DNA from 2 places in the Bradyrhizobium sp. GW821-FHT13H06 genome. Region 2 is predicted to be linked to the other one. Evidence: predicted binding sites of a transcription regulator. Region 2 holds the regulator's gene; the other holds the start of a gene.
What was found. The regulator LexA, encoded in region 2, represses DNA repair genes until DNA is damaged. The targets are predictions, from matches to a motif close to TGTTCNNNNTGTGTTCNG.

Region 1 (7,728 bases), 110 kb from region 2:
TGATGATGAGCGCCTCGCGCTCCTTGCGGATGGTCTCGATCGCGACCTTGCCGCGCATGACGATCGAGCCGCGGCCGAGGTGATAGGCGGCGCGGATGCCCGCACGTCCGAGAATGACGCCGCCGGTCGGGAAGTCAGGTCCCGGCACGATGTTGATGAGCTCGTCAATAGTGAGCGCAGGGTTGTCGATCAGAGCGACGCAGGCGTCGATGACCTCGCCGAGATTGTGCGGCGGGATGTTGGTCGCCATGCCGACCGCGATGCCGCCCGCGCCGTTGACGAGAAGGTTCGGGAACTTGGCCGGCAAGACCGATGGCTCGGTCTCGTTGTTGTCGTAGTTCGGCTGGAAGTCGACGGTGTCCTTGTCGATGTCGGCCAGCAGAGCCAGCGCCGCCTTCGTCAGGCGCGCTTCGGTGTAACGATAGGCGGCCGGGGGATCGCCGTCGACCGAACCGAAATTGCCCTGACCGTCGATCAGCGGCACGCGCATCGAGAAGTCCTGCGCCATGCGGACCATGGCGTCGTAGATCGACTGGTCGCCGTGCGGGTGATACTTACCGATGACGTCGCCGACCACGCGGGCGGACTTGACGTACTTCTTGTCGGGCGTGTGCCCCTGCTCGTTCATCGAGAACAGGATGCGGCGGTGTACCGGCTTCAGGCCGTCGCGCGCATCGGGCAGCGCACGTGCCACGATCACGCTCATGGCGTAGTCGAGGTACGACTTCTTCATCTCCTCGAAGATGGAGACGGGGCGAATGTCCGAGGGTTGCGCCGGCTGGTCGCCGGGCTTGTTGTCGTCGTCAGCCAAGGGGGAATCCGGTGAGATTTTGTCTGGGAATCATATAGCGCATCGGGGGGCGGATAACCACCCTCGCGGAGGGCCGAGAAGCGCTTTTTCCGCTTATTTTTCCAATGGCTTACGGCTTAGAACAGGATATCTCGGACAGCCCCGGAAATGGCTCCGCGGAACCGCCGCCATGCCCCAGAATCCGCGCAGCCAGGGAGGCCCCGCGAGCCCCGTTCGCAGCAGCCGGGAGCCGCGATCGGCCATCCCCTCGATGTCGCAACGATTTGAGTTCAAGCCGAACATGAAACGGGCCCGGAAAACCCGAGCCCGCTCCATCGATTAGGCAGAACTGCTGATACGAAACGCCAAGCTCCGTCCGCTCGGCGTCTCTCGATCCTCGTCCTCAGAACGGGATATCGTCGTCCATGTCGCTGTTGCGGCCGCCGCCGGCGGCGACGGGACGGCGCGGTGCGCTGCTGACGGGACCGGAGGAGCCGAAATCGCCGCCCGGCTCGTCGCCGAAGCTGCCGCCTCCTCCGCCGCCACCGCGGCCATCGAGCATCGTCAGCGTCGAGTTGAAGCCCTGGAGCACGACCTCGGTCGAGTACTTCTCGACGCCGCTCTGGTCGGTCCATTTGCGGGTCTGCAGCGCGCCCTCGATGTAAACCTTCGCGCCCTTCTTCAGATACTGTTCGGCAACCTTGCAGAGCCCTTCATTGAAGATCACGACGCGGTGCCACTCGGTCTTCTCCTTGCGCTCGCCGGTCGCCTTGTCACGCCATGTCTCCGAGGTGGCGATGCTCAGATTCGCGATTGGCCGCCCGTCCTGGGTACGGCGGATTTCAGGATCCTTGCCGAGATTTCCAACCAGAATGACCTTGTTGACGCTTCCCGCCATCGCCGCTCTCCACTCCGAATGCCACTGAATTCCAAAAGGGCGAATCCCGCTGCCCGCGTTCCTCTGCGCCCCGTTGACGCGACCCTATACGCTTGCGGACGCCGATCAGCCCGCCACCCCCAAGGTTATCCCCACATATAGCATCCCGTCCGGCTACGTTCCAGATTTGTTCTTCGCGCCAAAAGCACTGAACAGATACTGGTCACACGCCGATTGCGCGGAACCCGGATGGAACTTTTCCGGGTTCCCGAGAAGGACGAAAACCGCTTAACATTCATCAAGTTAGAGCCAATTCAATCAGTAGGCGAGTGTGGCATTTCGGAGACGGATTTTGCCCTTTCCTTGGGCTATCGTTGCCTTGGAATTAGTTCATATGGGCGTCGCGCCTGATCAGCCCGCTTCGGGGACTTCGAGAAGCGGGCGAAACTGGGGAGACTGCAATGAATAAGATTCTTTTTGGTGCAATCAGTGCAATGGCGTTGGGGCTGGCGGCCCCCGCAAGCGCGGCCGATCTTGCCGCCCGTCCCTACACCAAGGCTCCACCGCCGATCGCCGCCATCTACGACTGGAGCGGCTTCTACATCGGCATCAACGGCGGCGGTGGCACAAGCCGCAAGTGCTGGGACTTCGTGACTCCGGCGACCGGCGTTCTGGTCGGCGAGGGCTGTCACAATGCGACGGGCGGCACCGTCGGTGGCCAGGTGGGCTACCGCTGGCAGTCGACGAACTGGGTGTTCGGCTTCGAAGGCCAGGGCAACTGGGCCGACTTTACCGGCGACAACATCAGCGCGGTGTCCGGCCTTCGCAACCAGTCCACGATCGACTCTTTCGGTTTGATCACCGGGCAGATCGGCTATGCCTGGAACAACGTTTTGCTCTACGTGAAGGGCGGCGCCGCCGTCGTCGGCGATCGCTATCGGACCTACGATGTGGCGACCGGCCTCGAGTTCGACCGGGCCAACGAGACCCGTTGGGGCGGTACAGTGGGCGTGGGCGTCGAGTTCGGATTTGCGCCGAACTGGTCGGTCGGCTTCGAGTACGATCACATCTTCCTGGGCCACCGCACGATCGACTTCACCGGATCCGGCAATTTTGTCACGGCTCCGCTCGGTGTTTTCACTGCCTCCAATCGCATCGGCCAGGACGTCGATATCGGTCTCATCCGGTTGAACTATCGCTGGGGCGGCCCGATGATCGCAAGGTACTGATATCTCGCTGATATTGTTGGAGAACAAAGGCCGGCCTCGCGCCGGCCTTTCTGCTTTGGGCGCGCACTGATCGCCGGGAAACGAGTCAGTAACCATTACCTTTTGCGTCGTTGTGGCTTTTCGGAGACACAACTTGCGGCTTTGGTGGTGTAAGCACAACCTCAGTTGGGCCGTTGAGTCCGCTGCCCTTCCGGTCACGGAAGGCAATAACAGAAACTGGGACTGGGATTTAGTTGAAGATGAAAAAGGTTTTGTTGGCTTCGGCCTGTTTGTTCGCTCTCGCCGCTCCGGCCTCGGCCGCCGACCTTGCGGCCCGCCCCTACACCAAGGCTCCGATCGCTCCGGCCGCTGTTTACAACTGGACCGGCTTCTATCTCGGTGTCGTCGGCGGCGGCGCTTGGGAAGAGTCCTCGACCGATCCGAAGATGAACGGCGGCTTCGTCGGCGGTACCGCCGGCTACAACTGGCAGACCGGCAACGTCGTGTTCGGTCTCGAGGCCGACGGCGCCTGGGCTGACGTCAGCGCTTCGGTCACCGGCGCGACCGTCGTCCCCGGCTTCGGCGTTGCCACCGCCACGCTGAGCTCGAAGACCGACGCCATGGGCACCGTGCGCGGCCGCATCGGCTGGGCCGTCAACAACATCCTGCTGTACGGCACCGGTGGTTACGCCTGGATCGACAACAAGGTCACCCTCAGCGCGCTCGGCGTGAGCGTCTCCGACAGCAAGTGGCACTCCGGCTGGACCGTCGGCGCCGGCGTCGAAGCGTTCTTCGCGCCGCAGTGGTCGGTCAAGGGCGAGTATCTCTATCGCAGCCTCGGCAGCGAGACCTACTTCTCCAACCTTGGCGCTCCGCTGGCGTCTGGCACGATCAACTTCCACACCGTCCAGGTCGGCGTGAACTATCACTTCGGCGCCCCGGTCGTCGCCAAGTACTGATCTGAAGTACCGATCGCGACCGACGTCATATCGTCACGAAAGGCCGGCGCCAGCGCCGGCCTTTTTGTTTTGCCGGACACTTCGCGCGAAGTTTCCACTCCCCGCTGCTGCCAGATGCCGCCAGCGCGCCAACAATCCGTTGACGATTCGCAAGTCGCACTGGAAATCCGCCGCCGTTCTTCCTACGTTCGCTGCCATACCCATCGGCGCCGTTCCCGGTTCCGGGCGAAGCGCGCCTTCAACATTGGCGCGATCGCGCGTCTTTGGATTCCTTAAGGACCAGCGGGATGGACGAAGTGATCAAGGCGAAGCGCCAACAACAGAACGCGGGCTCCAGCCTGCGCGCAATTACAATCCGTGGCGCGCGCGAGCACAATCTCAAGAACATCGACGTCGAGATCCCCCGCGACAAGCTGGTGGTGTTCACCGGCCTCTCCGGTTCCGGCAAATCCTCGCTCGCCTTCGACACCATCTACGCCGAGGGCCAGCGCCGCTACGTCGAATCGCTGTCGGCCTATGCCCGCCAGTTCCTCGAGATGATGCAGAAGCCCGACGTCGACCAGATCGATGGTCTGTCACCGGCGATCTCGATCGAGCAGAAGACGACGTCGAAGAACCCACGCTCCACGGTGGGCACGGTGACCGAGATCTACGACTACATGCGCCTGCTCTGGGCCCGCGTCGGCGTACCCTATTCGCCGGCCACGGGCCTGCCGATCGAGAGCCAGACCGTCTCCCAGATGGTCGACCGCGTGCTGGCGCTGCCCGAAGGCACCCGCCTCTATCTGCTCGCGCCGGTCGTGCGCGGCCGCAAGGGCGAGTACAGGAAGGAGCTTGCCGAATGGCTCAAGAAGGGCTTCCAGCGCGTCAAGATCGACGGCACCTTCCATGAGCTCGCGGAAGCGCCGACGCTGGACAAGAAATTCCCGCACGACATCGACGTCGTCGTCGACCGCATCGTCGTACGCGCCGACATCGGCCAGCGCCTCGCAGAAAGCTTCGAGACCGCGCTGAAGCTCGCCGAGGGCCTCGCCGTCGTCGAGTTCGCCGACGCGCCGGCGTCCGCGCCTGCCGAAGAGAAAGAGAAAAAGAAGACCGCGAAGATCCACGACAAGAGCGGTCCCGAACGCATCCTGTTCTCGGAAAAGTTCGCCTGTCCGGTCTCCGGCTTCACCATCCCCGAGATCGAGCCGCGCCTGTTCTCGTTCAACAATCCCTATGGCGCCTGCCCGGCCTGCGGCGGGCTCGGCGTCGAGCAGCATGTCGACGAGGACCTCGTCATCCCCGAAAAGGACCTGACGCTGCGCAAGGGCGCGATCGCGCCCTGGGCCAAATCCTCATCGCCCTATTACGTGCAGACGCTGACCGCGCTCGGCAAGCATTACAAGTTCACGCTCGATACCAAGTGGAAGGATCTGCCGAAGAAGACGCGAGACGCGATCCTCTACGGCTCCGGCGACGACGAGATCAAGTTCTCCTACGAGGACGGGGTCCGCTCCTACGACACCAAGAAGCCGTTCGAGGGCGTCATCACCAACATCAACCGCCGCTATCGCGAGACCGAGAGCGAGTGGGCGCGCGAGGAGCTGGCGAAATATTTCCACGACGTCCCCTGCGAGGGCTGCAAGGGTTTTCGCCTCAAGCCCGAGGCGCTCTGCGTCAAGGTCGGCGGCAAGCATATCGGCGAGATCTCGGAGCTGTCGGTCAGGAAGGCCGGCGAGTGGTTCGAGACCGTGCCCGGCGCGCTCAACGCGCAGCAGAACGAGATCGCCGGCCGCATCCTGAAAGAGATCCGCGAGCGCCTGACCTTCCTGCTCGATGTCGGCCTCAACTATCTCACGCTGTCCCGCTCCTCCGGCACGCTGTCCGGCGGCGAGAGCCAGCGCATCCGCCTGGCCTCGCAGATCGGCTCGGGCCTGACGGGCGTGCTCTACGTGCTCGACGAGCCCTCGATCGGCCTGCACCAGCGCGACAACGCCCGCCTGCTCGACACGCTGAAGCGGCTGCGCGACCTCGGCAACACCGTGGTCGTGGTCGAGCATGACGAGGACGCCATCCGCCTCGCCGACTACGTCCTCGACATCGGCCCCGGCGCCGGCATGCATGGCGGCCACATCGTCGCCGAAGGCACGCCCGCCGAGATCATGCGCAACCCGAAATCGCTGACCGGCAAGTATCTGACCGGCGAGCTCGAGGTCGAGGTGCCGGAGCGGCGCCCGCCCAACCATCGCCGCACCATCAAGGTGGTGAACGCGCGCGGCAATAACCTCAAGAACGTCACCGCGGAGATTCCGCTCGGCCTGTTTACCTGCGTCACCGGCGTGTCCGGCGGCGGCAAGTCGACGCTGCTGATCGACACGCTCTACCGCGCCATCGCCCGCAAGCTGAACAACGCCAGCGAGGGCGCCGCGCCCCACGACCGCATCGAGGGCCTCGAGCACATCGACAAGATCATCGACATCGACCAGTCGCCGATCGGCCGTACCCCGCGCTCGAATCCGGCGACCTATACCGGCGCCTTCACCCCGATCCGCGAATGGTTCGCCGGCCTGCCCGAGTCCAAGGCGCGCGGCTACGAGCCCGGCCGCTTCTCCTTCAACGTCAAGGGCGGCCGCTGCGAGGCGTGCCAGGGCGACGGCGTCATCAAGATCGAGATGCACTTTTTGCCCGACGTCTACGTCACCTGCGACGTCTGCAAGGGCAAGCGCTACAACCGCGAGACGCTCGAAGTCCTGTTCAAGGGCAAGAGCATCGCCGACGTGCTCGACATGACCGTCGAGGAGGCCGCCGAGTTCTTCAAGGCAGTGCCGCGCGTCCGCGAGACGTTCCAGACCCTGCACCGCGTCGGCCTCGACTACATCCATGTCGGCCAGCAGGCGACGACGCTGTCGGGCGGCGAAGCCCAGCGCGTCAAGCTCGCCAAGGAGCTGTCCAAGCGCGCCACCGGCCGCACGCTCTACATCCTGGACGAGCCCACCACCGGCCTGCACTTCCATGACGTCAAGAAGCTGCTTGAGGTGCTGCACGAGCTAGTCGCGCAGGGCAACACCGTCGTCGTCATCGAGCACAATCTGGAAGTCATCAAGACCGCCGACTGGGTCATCGACCTCGGCCCCGAAGGCGGTGACGGCGGCGGCGAGATCGTCGCCTGGGGTCCGCCGGAGGACATCGCGAAAGCGCCGCGGAGCTACACGGGCAAATTCCTGGAGCCGGTGCTGAAGAAGGCACGGAAGCCGAAGCGAAGGAGCACGAGCGAGGCGGCGGAGTAGGTTGCGCGTTTGGAACGTGCCGACGCACATGTCTGAGGGAGAATGAGCTTTGCCTGCCGGACTTGTGCAAACCTATCGCGCGTTCGCCCATAACAATGCCTGGGCAAACCATCGGCTGCTCACTGCTTGCGCTGCTCTGCCTCAAGCTGATTTCGAGGCCAAGCGGACCGGGTTCTTTCCAAGCCTGCAGCGCACGCTAAACCACATCCATGTCGTCGACCTCTTCTATGTCGATGCGCTGGAGGGCGGTTGGTTGGGTCCGGCCGCCTGGAAGAACCAGGTGCCGTACCCTTCTCTAGCCGCGCTCAAGCAGGCACAAGCCGCAGTCGACAAGCGCTTGGTCGCTGTCTGCGATGCATTGACGCCGGAGATCCTCGACAGCGTTGTGCGGATCAACCGCGACACGGCCGCACAGACCGAGCGACGCGACCGGCTGCTCATGCATCTGTTCCAACATCAGATTCATCATCGCGGACAGGCGCATGCCATGCTGTCCGAAACGCGCGTCGCACCGCCTCAGCTTGACGAATTCTTTCCCGAGGGAGAAGCATCGCTCCGCGCCAGCGAATTCGCCGAACTAGGTTGGACCGAAGAGACTGTGTGGAAAACCTAGTTCGATAGCGGA
Region 2 (7,728 bases):
CCGGACGCGGAGGCGTTCGACCACGTCGTCGCCGCGATCGGCGTGCCCGCCGGTCGCATCGTATTCTTCGATGACCTCGCCGAGAACATCGAGGGCGCGCGGGCGCGCGGCTTGAATGCCGTGCACGTGACGTCGCCAGGCGACGTCGGGAACGCGTTGAGGGCGCTTGGCATCTGAATGCCAGGCAGTCGCCGCGACAGGTCATGCCCGCGGTTCCCGGAGCCAAATTTGCAGGAGATGAGGAACCGAGCCGCTTTGTGCATTTTTGTACGGAGTTCCGGGAACGGAGTACCACCCTTCGGACTCATGAGTCCGTTGGGACTTCTACATCGGATTGATCGACGTGCTGGGCAAAACCTATCTCACCAAGCAAGCCTCTCTCCTGCTTGAATTCGCCAGAACCACCTCGGATTCTGACCTTTCCGCCAAGCTGATCAGCAAGGCGGCCGACCTGAAGTCCCTGGCCGATCCGCTGCCTGACAAGGATCCGAATCCCAGAGCTCCCGACGTCGCACCGGACGTCGGTCCGAGCGATCCGGCAGGACGTTGACCGATGTCGGCCGTGGCGCTCGTCATTCTCGTCCTCGCCATGGCCATCCTCGTGCCGGTCTGTCTCGCCTTCAGGATCATGCCGCGACGGACTTGAACTGCCGCCGCCGCGACGGAAATCGCGCCGGATAAATCATCCTGCGTGCTGCTTTGCCTCGCGCCTGCACTCGGCTAGAACTCTCGCCAACGATTTGCAGGAGTTTCCGCCCGTGGCCCTCATGCCCGTTTCTGACGCGCTTGCCGCGGTGCTGGCGGATGCAGAGCCGCTACCTGAAGAGATGGTTTCCCTCGATGAGGCCTATCATCGCGTGCTTGCGCGCGACGTCGCGGCGCGGCGCACGCAGCCACCGCAGGCCATGTCGGCGATGGATGGCTATGCCGTGCGCGCGGCTGACGCGGCAACGGTCGATTCCAGGCTGACGGTGGTCGGCGAGGTCGCGGCGGGTCGTCCGTTCGCGGGAAGGGTTGGCCCCGGCGAAGCCGTGCGGATCTTCACCGGCGGCGTCGTTCCCGACGGGGCCGATGCGGTCGTGATCCAGGAAGACACTGTCGCGGAAGGCAAGCTCGTCACGATCAAGGAAGCCGCGATTTCCGGGCGGCACATCCGTTCCGCCGGCGTCGACTTCCGCGAGGGAGACGTGCTGCTCCGCAAGGGAAGCCGTCTCACGGAGCGCGATCTCGCGCTGGCCGCCGGAATGAATCACCCGCATCTCGCCGTCTGCCGCCGTCCGAGGGTCGCGATTCTCGCCACCGGCGACGAGCTGGTGATGCCCGGCACCACGCCCGGTCACGGCCAGATCGTCTATTCCAATGGCTATGCCCTGCACGCGCTCGCCCGCAGCGCGGGCGCCGAGACCATCGACCTCGGCATTGCCGCCGATACGCTGGAGGCCACTTCCGCCGGCATCCGTCGCGCCCGGGAGAGCGGCGCCGACATCCTGATCACGACCGGCGGTGCCTCGGTCGGCGACCACGATCTGGTCCAGCAGGCGCTCAAGGACGAAGGCATCTCGATGGCGTTCTGGAAGATCGCGATTCGGCCCGGCAAGCCGATGATGCACGGACGGCTCGGCGCAATGCGCGTGATCGGCCTGCCCGGCAATCCCGTGTCGTCCTACGTGTGCGCCTTCCTGTTCATGGTGCCGTTGATTCGCGCCCTGTCGGGCCGTTCAATGATTCATCATCGCCGCGAGCGCGCCGTGCTGGGCCGCGATCTCGGTGCCAATGACCAACGCGAGGATTATCTGCGTGCGCGCCTGGAACAGCGTGACGACGGCACGCTCGTCGCCCTTCCCGTCAGCCATCAGGACTCCTCTCTGCTTGCGAATCTCGCTGCGGCGCAGGTACTTCTCGTGCGCGCACCGTTCGCGCCGAGGGCCGAGGCCGGCACGCCTTGCGAGGTGCTGCGCCTGCCGGTGTGAGCTGCACGGCCACACGCATGGCGCGAGCTTCGCTCTGTTCACCGTAAATTAAGCAGTTGCGGAACACATATCGAACATATAGTGTCCGTTCATGATTTGTTTCGAACGTGTAGCAGCTTATCGCTGACTTCCTCGTCTCGGAATTGAACGACATCAACCGGGGGACTTTGGTCGAGATGTTGACGCGCAAACAATACGAGCTTCTGCGATTCATCAGCGAACGTCTGAAGGAAAGCGGCGTGCCGCCGTCCTTCGACGAGATGAAGGATGCGCTCGACCTGCGCTCGAAGTCAGGCATCCATCGCCTGATCACTGCGCTTGAGGAGCGCGGCTTCATCCGCCGCCTGCCCAACCGCGCCCGCGCCATCGAGGTGATCAAGCTGCCCGAGTTGCAGGCCGCCGCCGGCAGTCGCCGCGGCTTCACGCCGAGCGTCATCGAGGGCAATCTCGGCAAGGTCCGCACGACCTCCAGCCCGCCTGTGGACGAGGGCGAGCGTCCCGTCGCGGTGCCCGTGATGGGCCGCATCGCGGCCGGCACGCCGATCGAGGCGCTGCAGACCCGCAGCCACACCATCAGCGTGCCGCCTGACATGCTCGGCTCGGGCGAGCACTACGCGCTCGAAGTGCGCGGCGATTCGATGGTCGAGGCCGGCATCCTCGACGGCGACATGGCGCTGATCCAGCGCAACGAGAGCGCCGATACCGGCGACATCGTGGTGGCGCTGATCGACGACGAGGAAGCCACGCTCAAGCGCTTCCGCCGCCGCGGGGCCTCTATCGCGCTCGAGCCCGCCAATGCCGCCTATGAAGTCCGCATTCTTCCGCCGAACCGCGTGAAGATTCAGGGCAAGCTGATCGGGCTTTACCGCAAGTACTGAGCGGTCGTTCGATATCTATTGGAGCGGATCACTGTCCGCTCCGGCTGGATGGTTTTTCCGGTTCTGCTCAGATTGTCCGGCCCCCTCTTTCGGCGCCATCCTCGACACGCCGCACGACGCAGCATCGCTTCGCGGGCCTGAGAGTTCGAGGACACGTGATGCGCCAGACTTTCCATGGACGATGTTGCGGCGCCGATCGCAGCATCAGCGACGTAAGCCGTTGCCATACAATCGCACCGCCATTCGGCAAGCGAGCTGGCAATGCTCTGGCTGGTCGGCGCCGCGAGGCGCCGACACGCGCCTTCCGAATACACAGGCGTCGGCTTTGTTCCTATCGAATCCGGGAAAGATAATGTGATCGCGGCTTGCGGCGTCCAGCCGCAGATTTGCCTACAACGAAGCAGAGCGTTGCGTGCTTCCACCCTGATAGAGGCCTGCGCCTCAAAAAGAGGTGCGGGTTGCTATCTTCGCATGAGGAGCACCCGATGTGTGACTACAGCCTGCATGCTGTCGCGACGCGCCCCGCCGAAGTCGGCGAGACGATCGTCACGACGACCTTCCGCGGCACCTCGACGCGCGGCTTCGCCTCCGAAGCCGATCTCTCCGTCGCGGTCTGCTTGCTGCCGGGAACGGAGCTCGCCTTCGCGGACAACGTCCGTTACGACAATCGCTGGATCTGGACGCGCACCGTGAACTCCCGCGTCGGCAAGTTCGGCAAGATCGACCCGCACATTCCCGATCGCCATCATGACGCGATCGAATTCCCCGACGGCAAATACGTGCTGGTGACACAGCTCGTCGAAGGCCAGCGCGCGACCGTGCTGCAACTGCCGGTGACCCAGCCGGTTGGCGAACGCGAGCACAAGCCGCAGATCGTCGCCGACACGCGGTCCACGATCACGCGCCTGCCGATCGGCTGACGTCGTCGCCCCCGGCCGATGGTCGTGGGCCAGGAATGAAATGCCATCGCCGGCCGAGGCCGGCGAGATGGTATGGTTTGCGTCCTGCTGCGAGATCCCGACCGACCTCTCCCGCATCGCTCCTCAATCGTCCGCCTGCAAGTCCGTCTCCGATGGCGTTGCGTCCCGGTTGCGGGGCACGGCCGTCTTCGGCGCAAGGCTGCCGTCGAAATCCCCCTCGCCGGCGCCGGCCGGCAGCCAGGGGCGGCTCGTGCCTCTCGCCCTCACCGCCCGAACCGAGAAGCCGTCACCGCTCTGCGTCAGAGCCAGCGCGCCCTGACTGGCGAGCCGCGGCCTGTCGACCACCATCGCCGCGCAATCGGGCGGCGTGGGCCGCGCCGTCACCACCAGCGCGGCGCGGCTGCAATCATCAGCCAGAGCGTCGATGCGCAACGCCAACGCGACAAGCCGTCCGTCCGCGAGCGGCGTCACGCAGCCGGACTCGTCACACGACACACCGTCGGCCAGCGAGGCGCTGCCGGCATCGCGCGGATCGGCATCGGCAGCCAACCACTCCCTCAGCAGGAAGCCATCCTTGCCGGCGCGGATCACATGCAGCCGCCCGTCCCGGCCCCGCACGGCGACGCTCGCGCCATCCCCGGCAATCAGGATATCGGGCTGCCGCACCGACATCGCCCAGAGGATCGCGGCAAGCAGCACCAGGGCACCGGACCAGCGCAGGGGCGTGCGCAACAGCCCCATCACGATGATCCCGAGGCTCGCCGCGATCAGCGGCGCGATCCCGAACGCGGGAATGCGGCCGACTGCACCGGGCAGAGCCGCCACCCAGCGCGAGACCGCGACCATCCACTCGATGCCGATCCCCATCAGCCACCAGAACGCGCCGTCGAGCCCGAAAGGCGCTGCGAGCAATCCCAGCAGCCCCGCCGGCATCACCAGCGCCGAGACCACCGGCATCGCGCCGAGATTGGCGAGCACGCCGTATGGCGTCACGCGGTGGAAGTGGAAGGCGGCATAGGGCGTGGTCGCAAGCCCGGCGATCAACGAGGCCAGGAACAGCATCGCGATCTCGCGGCCGCCCCACAGTGCGATCCGCGCCGTTGCGGAATGATCGGGCGATGCTAGCAGGTTCGGCATGCCGATCTGCACCAGCGCCACCAGCCCGAGCGTTGCCGCAAACGACATTTGAAAACTCGGATGAACCAGCGCCTCGGGCGCGACGGCCAGCACGATCAGCGCGGCCACCGCCAGCGTCCGGAACGTGATGGCGCGGCGATCGACCATCACGGCGATCAAAACCACCGCCGTCATGAAGAACGATCTCTGCGTCGCGACCTCGGCGCCGGACAGCAGCAGATAGAACGCAGCCGCCACCATCGCCGCGGCCGCCGACCATTTCTTGATGGCGAAGCCGGCCGCCAGCCCCGGAATCAGCGCCAGCAGCGCGCGCACCGCGAAGAACACGACGCCGGCGACGACCGCCATGTGATAGCCGGAGATCGGTCAAGAGAAGATTTTTTGTAAGCGTTACAGAGCTTTACTACGCCTGTGCTTCCCACGATTCCGACAGGGGAAGCAGGCGGGAAGCGGCTTCGGACGCAAAGGCGCCAGCTTGCCCGCACCGCTCTGCTGCGCTTCAATTGGCTGCGATTACTTTTTTGGGGGGCGAGGCGTGATGACCATTCCGCAATCCATCTTGGCCGGCGCCGCTGTGATCGGCGCATGCATTGTCGCGGCTCAGCTTGTAGCCCCTTACCAGATGGCGAGCGGACCGGCGCTGATCTGGCGCGTCAATCGCGTCACTGGCGAAGTGCGGGAATGCCTGCGGGGCATGGATTCGCGCCAGGATCAGATCGTGACAGACTGCAAATAGAGGCCGGCGTGACCCAGGACAGACGTCGAGCTCGTCAATGTATGCTGATGCTGCCCCATGGCGTCGATGAGACCGCCAAATCTTCACGTCAAGGCTCAGTGGATTCGGAAGCGTCCATCCGGTGAAGCCCGGTGTTGAGGTCGCCACTTCGTGATGCCGTACATAATCCGATTGAGGCACAATCGTCGTGCTCGGTGCTTCATCGGCGCTCTGCCCTTGGTTCGCCATGGTTGGCTCTGACCAATGCGGAGCTCGGTGAAAAGCAAAAGGCCGGCGGTTACGACGCCGGCCTTCGCATGACCCACCGAGTTGGCTCCCCAGGGGGCGGTCCGGAGTGCACCTCCGGGCCGCCTTCAGGATCGCATGAGCCGCCGCTACCCGCAACGACACAATCTCGCGAGGCATCCGCAGAATCACGGCCCGGTTTCTCGCTTTTCCACACCCACGATGCGCGCGCTCCCTGCCCCAAGGGATTGATAGTTTGCGAGATACTTACGATCCCGCTTTGACGGCGACATGCCTCGCCCTCGACGCCACACGCCCACCCACGCCGACGGCCGGCCGCTCAAGATCACCTTCGGTGAGATGCGCGGCATGGGCGTTCGTGGCGTGCTGGTCTATTGCCACTGTGGCCGTCACGTTGCCCTCGACGCCGGCCGCTGGGGCGATCAGGTGCGGCTGTCTGATATCGAGCCGCAGTTCGTCTGTCAGGGATGCGGAAGCCGCGGCGCCGACATGCGGCCTGACTTCGATCGAGGCAACCCACGGCTGGCGATTATAGGCACGAAAGAGGCCGCCGACTAAGGCGGCCTTACTGCCTTGTGTGGTGCTTCAATCGGGTGACGTGCCGCGCTCGGTTCCAGACATCAAGATCGTGCCCATCGAGCAATTGAGCGGCCTTCTGCTTAGCCTCTTCATCATTGGCGCAGTCCAGCTCATGCACGCCGGTGATGCGCCCCTCATCGTCTAAGACGTAAGCGCGGTAGTCCATGGCAGTCGTTCCCAGAACGGAACGATTATAGCACCGTCCAAATGACAAAAAGCAAATTAGGACACTACAGAACTCAACTTATAACCACCAAGCTGACGCGGACCTTACAGGGTGTTCCGCTTATAAATACACGCAGAAAGAACAAAGCGGGTGCGTTATTCCTCACCATTTGTTCTGGGCCGGAGAACTACTGGCTTACTCTTGCCCAACAAAAGGCCCGCCAGCGCGAACCGGCGGGCCCAGTGGATTACTTGCCGCCAGGCCTACGATCAGCGGCACGATCGCCGCACCGCGAACCATCGGACGCGCGGTCGGAAGAGGTGTCGCATGGGCCCGCGATCGCGCTAACGGTCGGAGCTACGAAGGTCAGTGCGAGAGCAATCAGCAAAATACGTGTCATTTCAAACCTCCCAAAGTTGAGCAGACGGACAATACTCGCTTTTAGGTGATGGGGACGGTAGCAGCCCACCATGCCACAACCTTTTCTTGGTAAGCCCGCCGGTGCGACCAGCGGGCCTCATTGTCAGCGCCTCAATCGCCGGCGGTGCGTCGTCAGCCGCTGTCGGTCGCGCTTCCGGTGCGGTTAGAACGCGAACGTCAGGCCGTCAGGTGCTCCCTACTGGCAATTGCAAGCAGGTCCTCAGCTATCGATTCCGCAAATCCGCCGACCGAGATCAGTTCGTGACACCGCGCTTTGGCGATCATGCCAGCCAGCGTCACTGCTCGCGTCTTCAGAATGCGCTCCTCGATTGCGGTGCAACGCCGAAACGCTTCATTGGTGGCATGCTCGGCGGCGCGGAAACCGTTCGGTCGTCTCCTCGATCGTCGATCCCAGCTGATGTAGGCGGCGATGATCTCGTCAGCACGGGCTCGCGCTTTTGCCGATGGCTCGAAGTGTCGGACTGACAGCGTAAAGTCTCCGTTGTCTTCCGTGGCCCTTGTAATTCGGTACCATTTGTCGGCGCGCATCTGTTCGATTTCGCGTGATCCATAGATACTTTCATTGGTCGGTTCGGGAAGTCCAAGGTCAGCGTCGCCGTTGTCGACCTTTAGCGTTTCGGGGACAGGAATACAGCGTAGACCATCCATCTCATCT

Region 1: uvrA (excinuclease ABC subunit UvrA) is a predicted target of LexA. The motif match lies at 4,009-4,026, and genes of this name have one in related genera.

Annotation. Positions count from the first base shown of each region.
Region 1 is NZ_JBXAPN010000001.1:308,314-316,041, reverse strand. It holds gene gyrA (DNA gyrase subunit A) at 1-811, opposite strand, end outside; gene AC1RQP_RS01535 (single-stranded DNA-binding protein) at 1,194-1,688, opposite strand; gene AC1RQP_RS01530 (outer membrane protein) at 2,129-2,896, shown strand; gene AC1RQP_RS01525 (outer membrane protein) at 3,136-3,834, shown strand; gene uvrA (excinuclease ABC subunit UvrA) at 4,122-7,103, shown strand; gene AC1RQP_RS01515 (DinB family protein) at 7,153-7,716, shown strand; gene AC1RQP_RS01510 (HAD-IA family hydrolase) at 7,728-7,728, shown strand, end outside.
Region 2 is NZ_JBXAPN010000001.1:197,183-204,910, reverse strand. It holds gene AC1RQP_RS01020 (HAD-IA family hydrolase) at 1-177, shown strand, start outside; gene AC1RQP_RS01015 (hypothetical protein) at 344-550, shown strand; gene AC1RQP_RS01010 (molybdopterin molybdotransferase MoeA) at 759-1,970, shown strand; gene lexA (transcriptional repressor LexA) at 2,147-2,848, shown strand; gene AC1RQP_RS01000 (hypothetical protein) at 3,334-3,768, shown strand; partial or broken gene AC1RQP_RS00995 (ComEC/Rec2 family competence protein) at 3,892-5,268, opposite strand; gene AC1RQP_RS00990 (hypothetical protein) at 5,444-5,641, shown strand; gene AC1RQP_RS00985 (hypothetical protein) at 6,158-6,445, shown strand; gene AC1RQP_RS00980 (hypothetical protein) at 6,453-6,632, opposite strand; gene AC1RQP_RS00975 (hypothetical protein) at 7,230-7,728, opposite strand, start outside.